DNA from 3 places in the Paenibacillus diazotrophicus genome. Region 3 is predicted to be linked to each of the others. Evidence: riboswitches for the same ligand, from Rfam matches in the RefSeq annotation. Region 3 holds a riboswitch; each other region holds the start of a gene.
What was found. Region 3 has a riboswitch for thiamine pyrophosphate ahead of ACAN54_RS29650 (thiamine phosphate synthase). Riboswitches for the same ligand answer to the same signal wherever they lie in the genome.
Positions count from the first base shown of each region.

Region 1 (6,270 bases), on a different contig from region 3:
AACAGTCTGTGTAGCCAGCTTCAAAGCATCGGGCGAAGCTTGGGCCGCGTCCTTGCCGGCTGCACCTGCAGCCTTTTGCATTTCGGCGCCCCGTGCTGCCGCTCTTGAGGTCAAGATCGTTACAAGTGTAGATACAGCCAGTGAGTTGATTACCTGTTGCATGGAGTTAGTCAAAGAGGTAACCCGGTTAACCAAATGACTTGGGGCCTTGTTGAGCAGATGTGTATTCATAGGCATTACCATCATACCCATGCCTGCACCGCACATGATCAGCGGCAGAATCAAATCTCTGCTCTGCGTGGTGAGGTCCACATGAGAATACTGGAACAAAGCACCCGAGACAAGGCTAAGTCCGCAGACCACCAGCCAGCGAACTCCAATCTTGTCGAACAAAATCCCGGCAATGGGCATCATAAGGCCGGAAGCGATCGCCTGGGGCAGCAGGGTAAGACCGGTATCGAATGCCCCGAAGCCGCGGGCCTGCTGCAGAAACTGGGGGAGCAGGAACAACGCACCATACAAACCGAACTGTGCGATCCACTGTACAAATATACCTGTGCTGAAATCAAGCGAGCGCAGAATACGCAGCTCCAGCAGAGGTGTATCCGAACGGAGCTCAGCAATGACAAAAGCAATTAACGCTGCCGTACCCAGTAATAGGCCGATCAGTGTTTTGTCCGATGTCCAGCTATCCGCTCCCTGGCTTACCCCGTAAGAAAGAGAAGCAAATGCAAGCGGCCCAAGAATCATCCCAAGCTTATCCATACCCGGAACCTGGCTGCGTTCCGATTGCGGCAGCTTACGTGAACCGATGAGAAGACAGATGATTCCGATAGGAATATTAATCAGAAAGATCCAGCGCCAGGAATGATATTCCACCAGCCAGCCGGATAGGACCGGACCGATTGCCGGAGCGAACAGTACAGGAATGCCCATAATTCCCATGACTACGCCTACCTTACTCTTGGGAGCCAGCTTATAGACATAGGCCATGCCGACCGGGAGCACACATCCTCCTCCCAGACCTTGCAGGACCCGGAACGCTATCAACCACTCTGCACGGCTAGGTGTTGCACAGAGGATAGAACCGATAGTGAATACAATAACCGCAGTCAGAAAAACAGTCTTAGAACCGAATCGGTCAGACAACCACCCGGATAACGGGATTACTGAGGCCTGAGCCAGCATGTAGCCGGTCACAATCCATTGCAAAGTATTTAAATCTGTATTGAAATCCTTAACCAGAGTGGACAAAGCTACATTCATAGCAGTACTGTCGAGCACCACCATGAATACACCGGCAATAATAGCCAGCAGTGGAACCAGAATGCTTGACAGACGAAAATCGGCATCCGATTTCAGCGATTGCTCCATTCTCTATCTCCTCCTGAATTGAACTGCGAAGGGGAATTCATTGACCGCAACGCAGCATAATTTATATAATGTATATTGAAACGGACAATTGTCCGGTATCGCATTTTTTAGTCTACGGACAATTGTCCGCTCTGTCAATGTAGTTCTCACGTTTTCTGTAAATTTATGCTGAATTTCTGAAAGGAGTCTGCTATGAACCCGAGAGAACCCGCCAGCAGCCCGTCCTCAAATCCAACAGTTCAAACCAATCCATCATCCTCCCGGAACTATCAGGATCCATATGTACAGCGTATTCTTGAAGCCGCCCGAGAGCTTTTTAGAGATAATGGTCTCGAAGCAGTCAGCATGTACAGCATCGCCAAGCGGGCAGGAATGGGTCAGGGGTCGCTCTACCGCAGATTTACGGATAAAGGTGAAATTTGCTCTGCCCTGCTCTCCACCAATTCTGAACAATTTCTTGCAAGTCTGGAGCACGAGCTTCAAGTCCCGGCTGGATCAGACAGCTCCATTGAGGGGCTGCGGAGGAGTATCGAACAGGTCGTGGATTTCATAGACCAGCATGCCGAACTGCTCCAGATGATCAAGTCTGAGTTTACCGGCAAAAAACAGCTTACCCAGTTTGAGCATCCGATTTTCCAGCGGCTGAATGCTGTGATGGCCGAGCGGCTGCAGCGGCTCGCTGATGATGGCAAGCTGATAACCATTGATCCCCATTTTGCTGCAACTTCATTGATCGCAGTCCTCAGTCCTGATCTCTACCTCTATCAACAGAAGCTTCACGGGTCCGGCAAAAAAGAGATTACCGAGGGAATTCTGACCCTCTTCGTAACCGGGCTGCAGCGGTGCTGAGTACTATTTCTTTTGACAACATTCTGGAATATGCTATATTAGTTAGCAATTGCGAATATTATATTAACCTGCTATTTCACTAGGGGAGTCTATGACTGAGACGAAGCTTTAAGCTTCGGACCCTTGGAACCTGATCTGGATCATACCAGCGGAGGGAAGTGGAACAGAAACGATCTGCGGTACTGCTCCTTGCCTACTGCCGAACCTTTCAGACCCATTTGCCTCCTCTGGAGACGGATGGGTCTTTATTGTGTTTCCATCCCATTCAGATCGTTACAAATCCGGCTGCAAATGCGTGTACAAGAAAGGAGGCTTATACATACCAAGATGATATCTATCCGTAACCTGTCCTATTCCTACTCTGCTTCACCGCAGTCTACGGTATTCAGCGAACTCTCAATGAATGTCAGGCGGGGCGAATTCATTTCCATAGTCGGTGCCAGCGGCTGCGGGAAAAGCACCCTGTTCAAGATCATTGCCGGATTGCTTCAGCATACGGAAGGTGAATTGAAAATTCACGGAATGACGTCTAATGATCCTTCATCTAGACTAGGCCAGGTCGCTTATATGCCTCAGCAGGATCTGCTGCTGCCCTGGAGAACCGTGATGGACAACTGCCTGCTCCCCTGGGAGCTTAAGCGAAAAGGCAGCAAATCAGAAGCCATAAAGGAGATCCGTGAGATGCTAGACCGGTTTGGACTTAAAGGTAAAGAGCGGCTCTACCCGCAGGAGCTGTCCGGCGGGATGCGTCAGCGTGTAGCTATGCTGCGCACCCTTGCTGCCGGAAATGAGCTGATGCTGCTGGATGAGCCTTTTGGAGCCTTGGATGCCATTACCAAACGCGAGTTACACCGCTGGCTCCTGGAATTATGGGGCAGTCTGCAACAAACCGTTCTGTTCATTACCCACGATCTGGAGGAGGCACTGCTGCTCAGTGACCGGATCTATCTAATGAATGGAATTAGCGGCGGTGTACAGGAATTCAGGGTGGAAATGCCGCGTCCCAGACACTACCGTATGAATTATGAACCGCAATTTGTTGCTTTGCGGGAGGAATTAGAGCGGAGGCTGCATGAGACGCGCTAGTATCAGAACCCTTGTGAGTGATTATGTTCCTTTTGCCGTGCTAGTCCTCGTGACACTTACCGGCTGGGAGAGTGCTGCCCGGTTGAAGCTGATTCCGGCTTTCATTCTCCCTGCACCAACAGCCATATGGGCCGCGCTTGTGGAGCAGAGACTGCTGCTCTTCGGTCAGCATCTACCCGCTACTCTGGAGGAGGTTCTGCTTGGTTTTGTTCTGTCGGCCACCTGCGGGATGCTGCTGGGGACGGGTATGCACATGTTCACTCCACTTGAAAAAGCACTATACCCCTTGCTGGTGATCAGTCAGACCGTTCCACTGATTGCACTGTCGCCCATTTTTATTATGTGGTTTGGCTATACCATGTGGAGCAAGGTAGCGGTAGTATTCCTTACCGCCTTCTTCCCGGTAGTTATAGGTACCTTTGATGGTCTGCGCAAAAGTGGTGCTGTGTACAAAGAACTGCTGCTCACACTAGGTGCCACCCGCTGGCAGATTCTGCGTAAGATCCAGATTCCGCCTGCACTGCCCTCTTTGTTCTCCGGACTTAAGCTCTCTATGGTCTACTGCGTCATTGGTGCGACGATCGGGGAATGGCTGGGCGGAAGCCGGGGGCTCGGGTATTTCAGCCGGCGGATGGCGGGGAATCTGCAGAGTGCGGAAATGTTCGCCGCTGTATTTCTTTTATCCGCACTCGGAATCGTTCTATTTCTATTTATTGTGCTGCTCGAAAAAATTATTGTGCAGAAAAGAGGCATTCATCAATGAAACTAATGCATACTGAACAACCCTTTCGAAAAAGGTCCCTTCCTTTGCTTCCATTATTGCTGCTTCTATGCCTGGGAGTTGCGGTAGCCGGCTGCGGAAATAGCAGTACTAAGGAACCTGACAGTTCTGCAGCTGCAGATCATAGCGGGACCCCCCACAAGCTGACGATTATGCTCGACTGGTATCCGAATGCTGTCCACTCCTTCCTGTACGCTGCCCAGCAGAAGGGCTATTTTGCCGACGAAGGTCTTACTGTGGATATTCAGATGCCCGCAGACAGCAATGATGCTCTCAAGCTTGTAGCCGCAGGCAAAGTTGACCTGGCCCTAAGCTACCAGCCGCAGGTGCTGATGGCACGGGGTGAGCAGATTCCGGTGAAGTCCGTTGCTGCGATCGTCCGGCATCCGCTTAATCATCTGATGGTTCCTGCGGACAGCGGGATCAAGAGTCCTAAAGACCTGGCAGGCAAAACTGCCGGATACTCCTCTATCCCTCTCTATGAAGCAATGCTGAAAACAATGATCCAAAGCGATGGCGGGGATCCTGGCGCAGTAAACATAACTGATGTTGGCTTTGACCTGATTCCTGCCCTTTCTACCGGACGTGTAGATGGAATTATAGGAGGATTCATTAACCACGAGGAGCTGATTCTGGAACAGGAAGGCCATCCGGTTATTTCACTGGATCCAAAGGATTACGGTGTACCCGATTACTATGAGCTAGTCCTGGTTGCTAGTGACCTGGGTCTGCAGAATTCGGAAGGTTACATTCAGAAGTTCATCCATGCAGCACGTAAAGGACAACAATTCGTGGCAGACCACCCGCAAGAGGCGCTTGATCTTCTGCTGGCTCACGAAGATGCTACGGCTCCACTCGACAAAAGCATTGAGTCCAAAAGCCTGAATCTGTTGCTGCCCCTGATGGACGCCGGGAATGAGCCGTTTGGCTATCAGGACCCTGCATCGTGGGAAAAGGTACAGAACTGGCTGAGTGATAACGGTCTACTAAATGGTAAGGTGAAGACCGGAGAAGCTTTTATTAACTTGTGATGGGGAATTTAAGGAAGGATCACTCAAATATATTTTAGGAGGAATCATCATGTCTTTTTTATCCAAGGTGCGGGACAGCAATCCGCTAGTGCACAACATTACGAATATTGTGGTCGCGAACTTTAGCGCGAACGGGCTGCTTGCACTGGGGGCTTCCCCTTTTATGGCGGATGCACATGAAGAAGTCGCAGATATTGCCGCTATGTCGGGAGCTGTGGTGCTGAATATCGGCACCCTTAATGATTATGCCATTGATTCGATGCTGCTTGCCGGTAAGGCGGCTAATCTGCATAACGTGCCGGTCGTGCTAGACCCTGTGGGTGCCGGGGCTACCGCTTACCGTACCAGTGTTACCCATAAGCTGGTCAACCATATGCAGATTACCGCACTGCGCGGCAATGTCGCTGAAGTGGCCCATGTTGTAGGCGAGAGTTGGAGCATTAAAGGGGTGGATGCCGGAAGCGGAGATGGTGATGTGGCAGCACTTGCTGTAAAAGCTGCGCTGAAGCTTAAATGTGTGGTGATTATCACCGGTAAAGAGGATGTCATCACGAATGGCGTTACCACCTATGTAGTCAGTAACGGACATCCTGTTTTGACCAAGGTTACCGGCACCGGCTGCCTGCTCAGTGCAGTCGTTGGTGCATTCCTGGCAGCAAGTGGCGGAGCTTGGCTGGAAGCAGCGGTAGAAGCCCTGTCCTTCTATGGAGTTGCTGCCGAAATCGCAGCGGACCGGACGCGCCAGCAGGGAATTGGCAGCTTCCAGATCGAGTTCCTGAATCAATTGGCTCTCGTTACACCTGAAGTATACGCAGAGCGCTCCCGTGTACAGCAACTGGAACAACGATAACTGCTTAACCAAAGGAGAACCCGTAATGACAGAGTCTACAGGAAAAAAAGTATTCAAGGCATTAACCATTGCCGGTTCCGACTCCGGAGGCGGAGCTGGTATTCAGGCCGATCTGAAAACCTTTCAGGAGCTGGGGGTATACGGCATGTCCGCCCTTACCGCAGTAACTGCACAGAACACCTTAGGTGTACAAGGTGTATATCCTCTTGAAGTGGATGCCGTTGCTACCCAGCTTGATTCCATCGGAACCGATCTTAGACCGGATGCCGTCAAAACCGGCATGTTGTTCAGCAGCGGAA
Region 1 is NZ_JBGJZN010000001.1:1,902,552-1,908,821, forward strand. Features, by position in the region: gene ACAN54_RS08655 (DHA2 family efflux MFS transporter permease subunit) at 1-1,374, opposite strand, end outside; gene ACAN54_RS08660 (TetR/AcrR family transcriptional regulator) at 1,567-2,223, shown strand; TPP riboswitch at 2,295-2,397, shown strand; gene ACAN54_RS08665 (ABC transporter ATP-binding protein) at 2,551-3,309, shown strand; gene ACAN54_RS08670 (ABC transporter permease) at 3,323-4,072, shown strand; gene ACAN54_RS08675 (ABC transporter substrate-binding protein) at 4,078-5,121, shown strand; gene thiM (hydroxyethylthiazole kinase) at 5,171-5,971, shown strand; gene thiD (bifunctional hydroxymethylpyrimidine kinase/phosphomethylpyrimidine kinase) at 5,997-6,270, shown strand, end outside.
Region 1: it holds a riboswitch for thiamine pyrophosphate, as region 3 does, so the genes downstream of both, ACAN54_RS08665 (ABC transporter ATP-binding protein) here and ACAN54_RS29650 (thiamine phosphate synthase) in region 3, are expected to answer to the same signal.

Region 2 (6,270 bases), on a different contig from region 3:
TTAAAGATCATTTCATTTACTTCCTGGATAATGTTCGTAAGCAGAGCTCCAACCTCTGCCGCTTCCCCGTTGTACGCACTGAGCGCAGCCTTGGCTTGTTTGATCATGCCGCGGATCCCATCATCCACTCCCCACATCACTTTGGTTGGGCCATAAATACCGTATTTCTCAAGGTAAGGGAACAGCAGATTTTCTTTGCGGCTGTAGTGCTTGTCGAGATCAAGCAGCAGGCTCAGATCCTCCAGCAGCTTGAAGATCATCTCTTCGCTGTCGTTTCTTTGGAATTTATCGGCATGCAGCTGCATACGGAAGTTCACCAGCCGTTCAATCTCACGGTTCTCCAGCTTGAAGGTGTGGACGGGATGTCCCGGCTGTTCCTCCGGCTTGGCAGAACGGTGAATTTCCTGGATCGATCCTTTGAAAATGGCCGTGTGCACAGAGCACAGGCGCTGTACCTCAGTTACAGGAATCCCTTCCTCCGTCATCAGGGAATGCTCCATCGCAGAAATTTCCTCTACCGTGACATCACCTACCGCTTCTGCAAAACGCGCCTTGACTTCCTCTACACTTTTACCGGCATGCAGCTCCTTAATAATCTCCTTAAGCATGGCTTGGCGGCGTGTCTGCTGAGGAATATCCATTTCACGGTTGTTAATCAGTTCACTCATCGTTCTCTCTCCTTCTCCATTCCATCTGTTAATCTCAGCACTCTATTCAATAATCTCGAAGCCATGGCTCTGAAATGCCAGCCGGACGGTTTCGCGATCCATTTTCTTCATTGTGATTCCTTTCGACAAGGTCATGAACCGGCCCGCCGTCTGCAGCATGCCAGGCTTAGTTATATCGCGGAAACCCAGCTCAACCATAATGTCTATGGCTTCCGGATAACGGCTGACCAGCTCGAATATGGACTCATCCATGTTAAGGTGTTTGCTCATTGCACTCTCCTCCTGCAGCTTGGCATTCTACCAATTGATAACCTTTCTCAACAACAGCTTAGCATAGGGCACAGGGCCGAAGAGTGATTGCAGTCACTAAATTTTAAAGTAGTTGTAGAAGGACAAAGATAATTCATAACGTGAAGCGGATAACCTCTTATCTTCAGAAAAAAAGCTGTCCCCTTACGCCTCGCAGCGCGGGAACAGCCTTATGTGGTCCGGCTTGGGTTATAGCATTTTGCTTAGCCTGGACGAATTACGGATATCATGCGAAATACGCATACTGCAGAATTTGGGCCCGCACATGGAACAGAAGTGCGCTGTTTTGGCACCCTCGGCTGGAAGAGTCTCATCATGGTACTCCAGCGCCCGCTCCGGGTCCAGCGAAAGGTGGAACTGGTCACGCCAGCGGAACTCGAACCGCGCCTTCGACAGGGCATTGTCCCGATCCTGCGCACCTGGATGGCCTTTGGCCAGATCTGCAGCATGTGCGGCGATTTTGTAGGTAACGACTCCTTCGCGTACATCATTTTTGTTAGGCAATCCCAGGTGTTCCTTAGGCGTGACGTAGCACAGCATCGCTGTCCCGAACCAGCCGATCATCGCCGCACCAATCGCAGAAGTAATATGGTCATAACCTGGTGCAATATCCGTGGTTAAAGGACCCAGTGTATAAAAAGGGGCTTCTTGGCAGAGCTCCAGCTGCTTATCCATATTCTCCTTGATCTTGTGCATTGGCACATGTCCCGGACCTTCGACCATTACCTGAACATCGTGTTTCCAGGCGATGGCTGTCAACTCTCCAAGCGTCTCCAGTTCAGCGAACTGTGCCTCGTCATTGGCATCGGCAATGGAGCCCGGACGCAGTCCGTCCCCCAGGGAGAAGGCCACATCATAAGTCTTCATAATCTCGCAAATCTCTTCAAAATGTGTATATAAAAAGTTCTCTTGTTGATGTGCAAGGCACCAGGCCGCCATAATAGAGCCGCCACGTGAGACAATTCCGGTCGTTCTTCCGGCAGTAAGCGGAATATAACGCTTCAGCACCCCGGCATGAATGGTGAAGTAATCCACACCCTGCTCCGCCTGTTCGATCAGCGTGTCCCGGTACAACTCCCAGGTCAGATCCTCGGCGATTCCTTTTACTTTCTCCAGTGCCTGATAAATGGGTACGGTGCCGATCGGTACCGGTGAATTGCGGATAATCCATTCGCGGGTGGCATGAATTTTCGCACCGGTAGATAGATCCATAATCGTATCCGCACCCCAGCGGGTAGCCCATCTCATCTTCTCCACTTCCTCTTCAATGGAAGAAGAGACAGCGGAATTCCCGATGTTCGCGTTGATCTTAACCAGGAAGTTACGGCCTATGATCATTGGTTCACTCTCGGGATGGTTGATATTGGCCGGGATAATCGCGCGGCCGGCAGCGACCTCATCCCTTACAAATTCAGGCCGTGTATTCTCCCGAATCGCGATATACTCCATTTCCGGTGTAATCATCCCCAGCCGTGCATAGTGGAGCTGGGTGACATTACAGCCCTTACGTGCTCTTAAGGGATTCCGCCGCAAGCCGGTGAACCCTTCCGCCGACGTTCCGTCTGCAGCCAATCCGTAATCTCCAGGTTGAACGGCTCTCCCGGCGTATTCCTCTGAATCCCCACGTTCCACAATCCAGCTTAAGCGGTGCGCCGGCAGGCCCTTACGTACATCGGTCTGTGCAGCAGCATCCGTGTAAATCCCACTAGTATCATAGACACGCAGCGGCTCATTATCCTCTTCCCCCGCAACCCCTTCGGTACGGCTGAGACGGATCTCACGCATCGGAACCTGAATATCCGGGCGCGAGCCCTCTACATACACCTTACGGCTTGCGGGGAATCCCGAAAGATCGACTTGTTCCTTTTTTGATGAATCTGACATTCTTATCTCCTCCTCAACGCTCTGTGAGCCATTTTAGATAAGATCAGCACGCAGCAAAAAGCCGCTCCACCTGGAGCGGCTTTATTCACGAACAGCCAATAAGGCTGTGCTCAAAAAAGGTCCGGCTCCACTTTCCTACGCTGGTATGATCCAGATCAGGTTCAAGGGTCCGGGAATTCAATTTCCCCGTCTCAGCCCATTCAGGCTCCCCTAGTGGGTATCTATCTAATTAAATACAATCTACGCTAGCAGGTATTTATTGTCAACCAAAAATTCGCTTAGTCCGCTCCGTTACTTATCCAGCGTTTCGCTCCAATCATGCACCATAGTGCCTTCCAGATACTTCTCAGCATCCATAGCGGCCATACAGCCGGTTCCTGCAGCCGAAATCGCCTGCCGGTAACGCGTATCCTGAACATCCCCACAAGCGAATACGCCTGGAATGTTAGTTTCTGTTGTTCCTGGATTCACCACGATGTAGCCGTTGGCATCTGTAGTAATCTGACCGCCGAGGAATGCCGTATTCGGTGTGTGGCCGATAGCAACAAATACGCCATCTGCTTCCACGAGCTCCTCAAGACCCGTATCATTATTGCGGACCGTTAGTCCCTTCACCCCGGTATCCCCGACGGTAACTTCAAGCGGCGTGCGGTTCAGTGCCCAGGCCACCTTGCTGTTCTCACGCGCCCTGTCCTGCATAATCTTCGAGGCGCGCAGCTCCGGACGGCGGTGGACCAGGGTTACGCTGGAAGCGAATCGAGTGAGAAAGCTGGCTTCCTCCATCGCGGAGTCGCCGCCGCCGACCACAACAATCTTTTTGCCGCGGAAGAAGAATCCATCGCAGGTTGCACAGGTACTAACCCCGCGTCCGACATTCTCCTGCTCTCCCGGTATGCCGAGGTACCTTGCGGAAGCACCGGTTGATATAATCACCGACTCTGCTTCCAGCACACCCAGTCCATCTACGGTTACTTTGAAGGGGCGCTGCGAGAAATCCACAGCATCCACCCAGCCGTTCTTAAATTGAGCCCCAAAGCGTTCAGCCTGCTTACGCATGTTATCCATCAGATCCGGACCTAAAATACCTTCTGGAAAACCTGGAAAGTTCTCTACCTCTGTCGTCGTAGTCAATTGTCCTCCTGGCTGCAATCCTTCAATAACAAGGGGGCTGAGGTTGGCACGTGCCAGATAAATCGCAGCAGTCAATCCTGCCGGACCTGTTCCGATTACAATTGTTTTGTACATTAGCAAGTCCTCCTTAGGGTCAGATATTTTCCGTAAATGGCGGCAAAACGTCTGCTGCCGCCCCATCCTGCGTTAACCCGCATGCTTGATCAATACGCCGGGCATACCGGCTTACCGTCGAGACGGAAACGCCGTAGCGCTGGGCAGCCTCACGGTAGGTAACCGGATGACCATGCAGTTTGGCGGTTAAATACTCCAGAGCTGCACACCAGCCCTCCGCATGCCGGAACAAAGGAACATCCGGGTAGAGGCGGGCTATGAAATGCTTCCAGAGGAGCTCGGCATCCTTCTTCTGCGCAGTATCAAATCTGCGGTCCTGCACAGCAGCCATATGATCCAAAATCCGTTGCCAGTCCTCTTTCCACTCTGGCGGTCCTTTATGGCCTGACACAACAGAGTCCTGCACAGCCCTCTGGATTCCGCCTTCCTCCGAACTGCCGCCGATCAGACGCTGCAGACTGAGAAGCGCAGCCTCCTGAAGCGGTTCTTGCTCCGATACTGTCTTCAATACTTCAGACATTTCATCATCTTCAATCCAGTGGAGCGCTTCGGTCACCTGAAGCTTCGTATTGGCATCACCATAACGCAGCGCCCAGAAGAATGATGCACGCAGCAACGGATTATTCTGCAGTTCCTCAGTGAAGCTGTCCGTATTGTTCTTCCACTGCTTCAACTGTTCCTGAAAGGGCAGCTGATAATTATAGCTTATCTGAGACAGTTGCCGGCCCTCTGCTTGTGCCAGCTGCATCTGGGACAGGAAAAATTTCGGAACTGCTGATTCCGGGTCCAGTCTGGCGGCCATTTGCCAGCAGCGTATAGCCTCATTATGGAGCCCGCTGTTGCTGGCCGCGGCCGCGCAATAATGGTATAAACCGGCATCACCGCCGACCTCTTCATCCTTCAGCAGACGGCGAAAATGTCCGTATGCTGTTTTGTGCTTGCCCAATATGCCCATCGTAGTTGCCATTTTGAATACATGCTCCTGATGAAAAGGCACAGTCGCTTCAAGCATACGCACCAAGCCTGCAAGTTGGTCCTGATCGCCGGCATATTGCAGAAATATAGCCATATTGCAGAGTGCATGCAGGTTACCCGGGTCCTGCTTCAGCACTTCGCCAAGGCATTCCTTGGCTTTGGCGAAGCGGCCCATATAAAAATAGGCAAGAGCCAGATTGTTATGTGCCGCCAGGAAGTCCGGGATGTTCTGGACAATCTCTTCAAGCAGCTTGACCGCTTGCGGAAATTTCCCTTCCTCCAAAAGACTCCGGGCTCTGTCATGCTCCACCACACCCTCCCGACTGCGGATCCGGACTAGCGGAGCGGGACGGTTCAGCTCATACTGCAGCAGTTCCATCAGCTCTTCGGACTCGGCCAGGAACTCACCGCTTGCATCCTCCTGAAGATAGGTGACCAGACTGCGTTCCGCCTCTTCAAAGCTTTCCATATTCGCATAGTTATTAGCCATATAGAAGTGGCATTCTGTCATAGAGGGGTCAATTTCCTCCAGAACATGAGTCAAGATTTCATTAGACGCCTCGTACTTCCCCATCTCCGATAATATACCCGCCATATTACAATGATTCACCGGGTTTTCCGGCTCATATTCAACAGCTTTGCTAAAATTCTTCAATGCCTTATCATATTGAAAGCGGTCCAATGACCGTACGGCTCTTTCAAAGAAAAAATTGGCATCCAGAGTGACGGGAATTACGTTAGCATTCACCGCATTATTCTCTGAAGTTCTATCAATCATGGAAGCAAGGCACCTCCCTTTGTAAGCTTCCTTATCCACACAAAAATAGGAGAGCGGCAGCAAACGCCTGCCCGGGCTCCCACCTCAGTGCCGTCGTTTCCATTTTTGGTCCCGACTGTCTTCACACAGTATAACACATGTGACAGGGGGATTCTCAAGATTGGAAGGAGCTCACCAGGAGGAAAAAGCCTCAAACAAAAAAACGCAGGAATTAAATCCCCGCGTCTCTGAACAGCTTATCAATTGAACCGCCTTCAATAATAATGCGTGTAGCTTCAGCCAGCATAGGTGCTACTGAAAGTACAGTGAACCGGCTGGAATGATCATCCGGCAACGCAATGGAATCGGTAACGACAATTTCTTCTATATTGGGATGAACCATACGGCTTAGAGCATCTCCTGAAAAGAGTC
Region 2 is NZ_JBGJZN010000011.1:22,974-29,243, reverse strand. Features, by position in the region: gene ACAN54_RS27745 (DUF438 domain-containing protein) at 1-668, opposite strand, end outside; gene ACAN54_RS27740 (DUF1858 domain-containing protein) at 711-938, opposite strand; gene thiC (phosphomethylpyrimidine synthase ThiC) at 1,167-2,861, opposite strand; TPP riboswitch at 2,977-3,083, opposite strand; gene trxB (thioredoxin-disulfide reductase) at 3,153-4,106, opposite strand; gene ACAN54_RS27725 (tetratricopeptide repeat protein) at 4,126-5,859, opposite strand; gene ACAN54_RS27720 (ribose-phosphate diphosphokinase) at 6,071-6,270, opposite strand, start outside.
Region 2: it holds a riboswitch for thiamine pyrophosphate, as region 3 does, so the genes downstream of both, thiC (phosphomethylpyrimidine synthase ThiC) here and ACAN54_RS29650 (thiamine phosphate synthase) in region 3, are expected to answer to the same signal.

Region 3 (6,270 bases):
CAGCCTATCTGTACCGGCTTCAGTATATTCAGCGCTGGAGCCTCATGCGAAGCACGGCACCTGAGAACGTCGCGCAGCACTCATTCCAGGTTGCCCTGCTGGCGCATATGCTGTGCTCCATCGGCAACGCCCGCTTCGCCCGCTCGCTGAATGCCGACCGCGCAGCTGCAATGGCGCTGTTTCACGACGCTACTGAGGTCTTCACCGGCGATATCGCTACGCCGGTCAAGCACAACAATCCGCGGCTGCTGTCCAGCTTTCGCGACATGGAGCGGGTAGCCGCCGAGCGGCTGAAGGGAATGATTCCGCCGGAGCTTAGCTCTGTCTATGCCCCCCTTCTGCAGCCGCAAGACAGTCCCTCCGGCTCCGAGGATGCCCATTTGCTCCGCTATGTCAAAGCCGCAGACCATCTCGACGCTTATCTGAAATGCGTCTGGGAGGTCTCTGCAGGCAATCGTGAATTCGCAGCCGCCAAAGAACAGACGGCGGCCAAGCTGCGCGGTCTCGAAATGCCGGAGATGGAATATTTTCTGATCCATATGGCTCCCGGCTTCGAGATGTCTCTGGATGAATTGTCAGCCGGAACCGATAGCGGGCAGCCTACGGATGATACGGACAACAAATGAAGAACGAGTGCGCTGGGTATCAGGGTTACAGGGTCCTAACTCTAACAGCAATACCCGGGCTGTTACGGACTCGTAATGGGTCCGTTACACCGGCACCTTCAGCAGGTCCCAATCTTTGAAGACAGGCTGCAGACCGCTCTCCAGAAGCATGTCTGTTATCTCTTGCACAGTCCGTTCATCCGAGATTTCGAATTGCGGGGTTCCGCCATCCTGGGTGTGTCCTCCAACTTCAGTGGAGACACCTGCCGACATTTTGGTAATCCCCAGGTGGATCAGATGATCCCGCAGGGAAGCTGGCTCCCGGGTGGACAAGGTGATGCCGGATCGAGGCAGAAACAGCCGGTACGCCAAAATTATCTGAACCAGCGCACGGTCGGTAACGTCACTGTCCGGGTTGAATTCGCCCAAATACGGACGAAAGCGCGGGGCAGATAAGCCGATTTCGCATTCCGGATACTTGTCCTGCAGATAGCGTGCGTGCATTGCAGTCATGAAAGCCTCCTGCCGCCAGTCATACATACCCAGAAGAGCGCCAATGTTGACGGAGCGGAAACCGGCCTGACACCCCCGTTCGGGGGCATCCAGGCGATTGCGGTAGACTCTTTTTGGACCTTTCACATGCAGCTTGCGGTAGGTTTCCTGGTGGTAGACCTCCTGATACAGAGTCAACCCGTCTACTCCCGCTTCCCTAAGCTCCCGATATTCCTCGGTAGACAACGGATTTACCTCAATACTGACGGATGAGAAATATTCCAGAAGAATCTCCACGCATTCCTTCACATATGTGGCCGAACTTTCCCTGCGCGATTCTCCCGTCAGAATCAGGAGATGACGCAGACCTGTGGAGGAGATCGCTTTTGCCTCTTGTCTAACCTCATCAGGAGTCAATCTTTTTCTTGGAAAATCATAAATCGAGCTGAAGCTGCAATACGTACAGTGGTTCACACAGAAATCAGCCAGATACATCGGTGTGAACATCTGCATCACATGTCCAAAATGCGCACGGGTCAACTGCTGCGCTCGCTCAGCCATCTCCTCCAGACAAGCTTCTGCAGCCGGAGACAGCAGGGCCTGCAGGTCTTTTTCATCCAGACGATCTTTGCGAAGTACCCGTTTCACATCCTCTACCCGGTACTCCTGCCATAAGCTCTCGTAAGGCAATTGTTCCAGACGAGTCAGCACTTCATAAAAACTCATGTTACTCCCCCATTTCGCTTGGCCTGTGAGTTATTTCAGAAATCCGGTTAAAGGTGAAGACGCGACAGCCGTCTCTTCCACCGGACCGAGTCCAGCCAAATAGGCTTTACGGCCTGCAGCTACCGCCTCACGGAAGGCCTCTGCCATCAGCAGCGGATTACGGGCGGTGGCGATTGCCGTGTTGAGAAGCACAGCGGACGCACCCAGTTCCATCGCCTCAGCCGCTTCGGACGGGCGGCCAATGCCGGCGTCAACGATCACCGGAAGATCCACCTCTGAGATGAGAATACGCAGCAGCTCTTTGGTGCGCAGTCCCCGGTTAGAACCGATCGGTGAACCCAGCGGCATAATGGCAGCGGCTCCAGCCGCTTTCATCCGCAGCGCAGCGGAGAGGTCAGGGCTCATATAGGGCAGCACTACGAAACCTTCGGCAGCCAGTATCTCCGTAGCCCGGATGGTCTCCAGGTTATCCGGAAGCAAATATTTCTGATCACTGATCACCTCGATCTTGACCCAATTGCCGAGGCCTGCAGCTCTGGCCAGTCTGGCGATCCGCACAGCTTCCTCAGCGGTGCGTGCACCCGAAGTATTTGGAAGCAGGGTCATATGGGAAGGAATATGGCTGATAATATTGTCCTGGCTCTCCGGGTCTACACGGCGCAGGGCAACCGTGATCACCTGTGAGCCCGAAGATGACACCACCTCGGGAATCAGCGTATTGCGGCTGTATTTGCCGGTGCCGATGAACAGTCGGCTCGATAACTTAATGCCACCAATCACTAAAGGATCTAACATGAACTCGCCTCCTGGATTCTTCTGAACTTAAGAATTAGATAATAGAAAGTCGGTAACGCCTTCAGCCGCCGCCTACAAAATGCACCAGCTCCAGCCGGTCGCCGTCACATAACACCACTTCCTCATAATGATCCTTGCTGACAATCTCCCCGTTCCGTTCCACGATCACAAGCCGGTAGCTCCATTCGGGCCGGCTTAACAGATCGGCAACGGTCCGGCAGTCTTCAGCAACCTCTCCGGGTTTGCCGTTGATGATCAGATTCATGCCCTCTCACCTCCTTCGCGTGTCACGTTCATGACTCTACAAGCCTCCAAACCTCAGATCTACACCGCCTGTAACGCCAGACGGTAAGCATGGGCAGCGGCCACAGGGTCCTCCGCTCCACAAATACCGGACATGACCGCAATGCCAGCTGCACCATGCCTGATTACTTGATCAGCATTACCCTTATCAATCCCGCCGATGGCAATCAGCGGAATGCTGCTGCTGCGCACAACCTCCTCCAGGAGTGGCAAACCGCGCCCCTGCTGACCCGGCTTGCAGCCAGTAGGGAAGACATGCCCGTACAGGCAGTAGTCTGACCCCTGCCTGCCCGCCTCCGCGGCTTCCGCCGCCGAGTGTACCGACCTCCCCAGCCGGAGGCCGGGGGCAGCCGTGCGGGCCGCTGCGGGTGGCAAGCTGTGCCAGGCCAGCTGGACAGCACCTGCACCGACGGCCAGCGCAATATCCAGCCGGTCATTGATGACCAGTCTGGATGCGGGGATTCCAGCACGCAGAAGCTGCTCAGCCATACCCAGCAGTTCCACAGCAGAGCGGTGCTTTTCCCGCAGGTGAATATAGTCCACGTACGGATATACAGCTGCTGCAAGGCTGGCAAACCGCCCGGGGTCCAACTTACCATCCGATATCAAATGAATTTCAGCCACTTTGCACCTCCGGCTTCACTTTTTGGCAACTGAACGGTAACGCAAAAAAACCGCCCCCGGGATAGGAGGCAGTCATAAATTTCCGCAGGAATACGGGTGTAAAAGATACAACTTCGCTGCAGTTCATTCATTCTCCGCTTTCCTACGCTGGTGTTAACCAGATCAGGTTCAAAGGGTCCGAACCACACGTTCGTCTCAGCCTTACGGCACCCCTAGGGACAATTGCAATATTCAGTTGCTGACGTGGTTCATATTAACATAATATTCCTCAGAAAAGCTATCCCTTTTACAGGAAAGCTTAATCTTGCCCGGTACAATAAAAAGAGCAGACCGCATAGGCCTGCTCTTACAACTATATTTTCCAGCACACGCTTGACCGCTTAGTAGCTTCTAACCGTTGACAATTTCTCCGCCGTTGACATGCATGACCTGACCGCTGACATAGGATGAATCATCCGAAGCCAGATAGACATAGGCCGGCGCCAGCTCTTCCGGTTGCCCCGGACGCTGCATAGGCTGAGTGCCACCGAACTCACTGACCTTTTTAGCATCAAAAGTAGATGGAATCAGCGGTGTCCAGATCGGTCCCGGGGCTACAGCATTAACGCGAATGCCCTTTTCCGCCAGATTCATCGACAGCGAGCGGGTAAAGCTGAGAATCGCGCCTTTCGTGGACGAATAGTCCAGCAGCTGCGGGCTGCCGCGATAAGCGGTAATCGATGTCGTATTGATGATCGTGGAGCCTTTTTTCAAGTGCGGCATGGCTGCTTTGGTCAAATAGAACATGGAGAAAATATTCGTACGGAACGTCCGCTCCAGCTGCTCGGAAGTAATATCCTCAATCTTGTCCTGCGGATGCTGCTCGGCCGCATTGTTGATCAGGATGTCCAGCTTGCCCAGTCCCTCTACCGCCTTGTTGATCAGATCCTGGCAGAACGCTTCTACGCCGATGTCACCGGCAATCAGAATACACTTCCGGCCCTCCTGCTCCACTTGGCGTTTGGTCTCTTCGGCATCGGAATGCTCATTCAGATAAGAAATGACCACATCCGCACCTTCCTTGGCAAAATGAACGGCAACCGCCCGTCCTATTCCGCTGTCGCCCCCCGTAATGAGTGCCGCCTTGCCCAGCAGTTTACCTGCCGCCTTGTAGCTGGACGTTTCAAATTCCGGGCGCGGATTCATCTCACTCTCAATACCGGGCTGCCGGTCCTGCACCTGTGGAGGCAAAGTTTTGGAAGACTGTTTATTTTCTGGCATGATCCATTCTCCTTTCGCTGTGTACCTTTTGTTAGAGTAACCACATCGTATTAAGATGGCTTATGCGTCACTAATTATACAATCACTTCACGCTATGTTACTTACCACACTTCCAGGCTGTCCAAACATAAAATACAGTCGTTATTGGCGTGAAGGGCCGATATACTTTAGAGAAGTATGAATCCGGCATGACGCGGAAAGACCCATCTTTAAGACGAGGAGGCGCATATGTTAGATGACCAGAAATGCACGAAGCATCATCGTTGCGGTCAAAGGAGTCATTCTGCATCAAGGCAGAATCCTGCTCGTACAGCGGGCAGCCGCAGATTCGGTAGGAGCAGGCAGCTGGGAATGTCCCGGCGGCAAAATTGAATTCGGGGAGGGCCTGGAGGCTGCGCTGGAGCGGGAGATTGAGGAGGAAACCGGACTTACGGTCACTGTAGAGAACCTTCTATATGCCACATCCTTTCTGACGGATCCTGGCAGGCAACTCGTCATCATCACCTACTGGTGCCGAACCGATGGGAATTCCGTGGTACTCTCCGAAGAGCACTCAGATTCTAAATGGTGTACCCGTCACGAGCTACAGAGCCTGCTCCCACCCGGCATACAAGCGGAATTTGAAAAAAGCAATGTGTTTGCGTCAAAGGAACTGCTGTGAGGATCATCCGTAACATAAGAAGACTGCTATCCATTAGGAGAGCAGTCTTCTTATCTATGCCTGGCCACCTCAAGTGCTGCTTCAGCTGAACTACAGTCAGGGATGGATATGTTCCACAATATAAAATTGGGAGGCCTCAACATTGAGCTGCGGCTCAGTACATTCTAACTTCTAACGATATATATCTCCCAACCCGCCGATCTTAAAATTAAAGATTTCCATCAATGCAATCGATTCTGCTCTTGTCATGGACCGCTCCGGACCAAAACTGCCATCGGGGTAGCCTTTCATTGCTCCGATATTTACCATTGACGTAACTTTAGGTCTGCTCCAGCTGGCAATTCTGCTGTAATCGCTGAACGTGGACAGCACCTCCTCGGGTGCTCCATCCTCCAAAAATAACAGCCTGCTCATAATAACGGCCACTTCCTGGCGTGTAATTAGGTCGTTCGGACGAATCTTGCCTTTATATCCTTGAATGTAACCCACTGTCATGGCTTTGGCGAATTCGCTGTATGCCCAATTGTTATTCGGCAAATCACTGAATTCCGTCTGTTTACTGGCCGTGAAGCCCCACATCCGGTTGGCTAACGTAATAAATTCGGCTCTTGTAATCTCCTGATCCGGCTTGACCGATCCGTCTTCAAAGCCTTTCAGCCAACCATGCTGAATCCAGCTTTCGATCTGTTTCTGGGCCCAGTGTCCCTCATAATCCGTTCTGCTTCCTTCAGCAGCAACCGGGACGGTATCCAGCAAACAACTAGCCAGGCTCACGCTCAGGCATACAATCATGCTCCGTCTGAA
Region 3 is NZ_JBGJZN010000017.1:4,590-10,859, forward strand. Features, by position in the region: gene yfbR (5'-deoxynucleotidase) at 1-626, shown strand, start outside; gene thiH (2-iminoacetate synthase ThiH) at 711-1,823, opposite strand; gene ACAN54_RS29640 (thiazole synthase) at 1,854-2,618, opposite strand; gene thiS (sulfur carrier protein ThiS) at 2,680-2,883, opposite strand; gene ACAN54_RS29650 (thiamine phosphate synthase) at 2,943-3,545, opposite strand; TPP riboswitch at 3,668-3,769, opposite strand; gene ACAN54_RS29655 (SDR family oxidoreductase) at 3,936-4,805, opposite strand; gene ACAN54_RS29660 (NUDIX hydrolase) at 5,041-5,466, shown strand; gene ACAN54_RS29665 (S-layer homology domain-containing protein) at 5,638-6,270, opposite strand, start outside.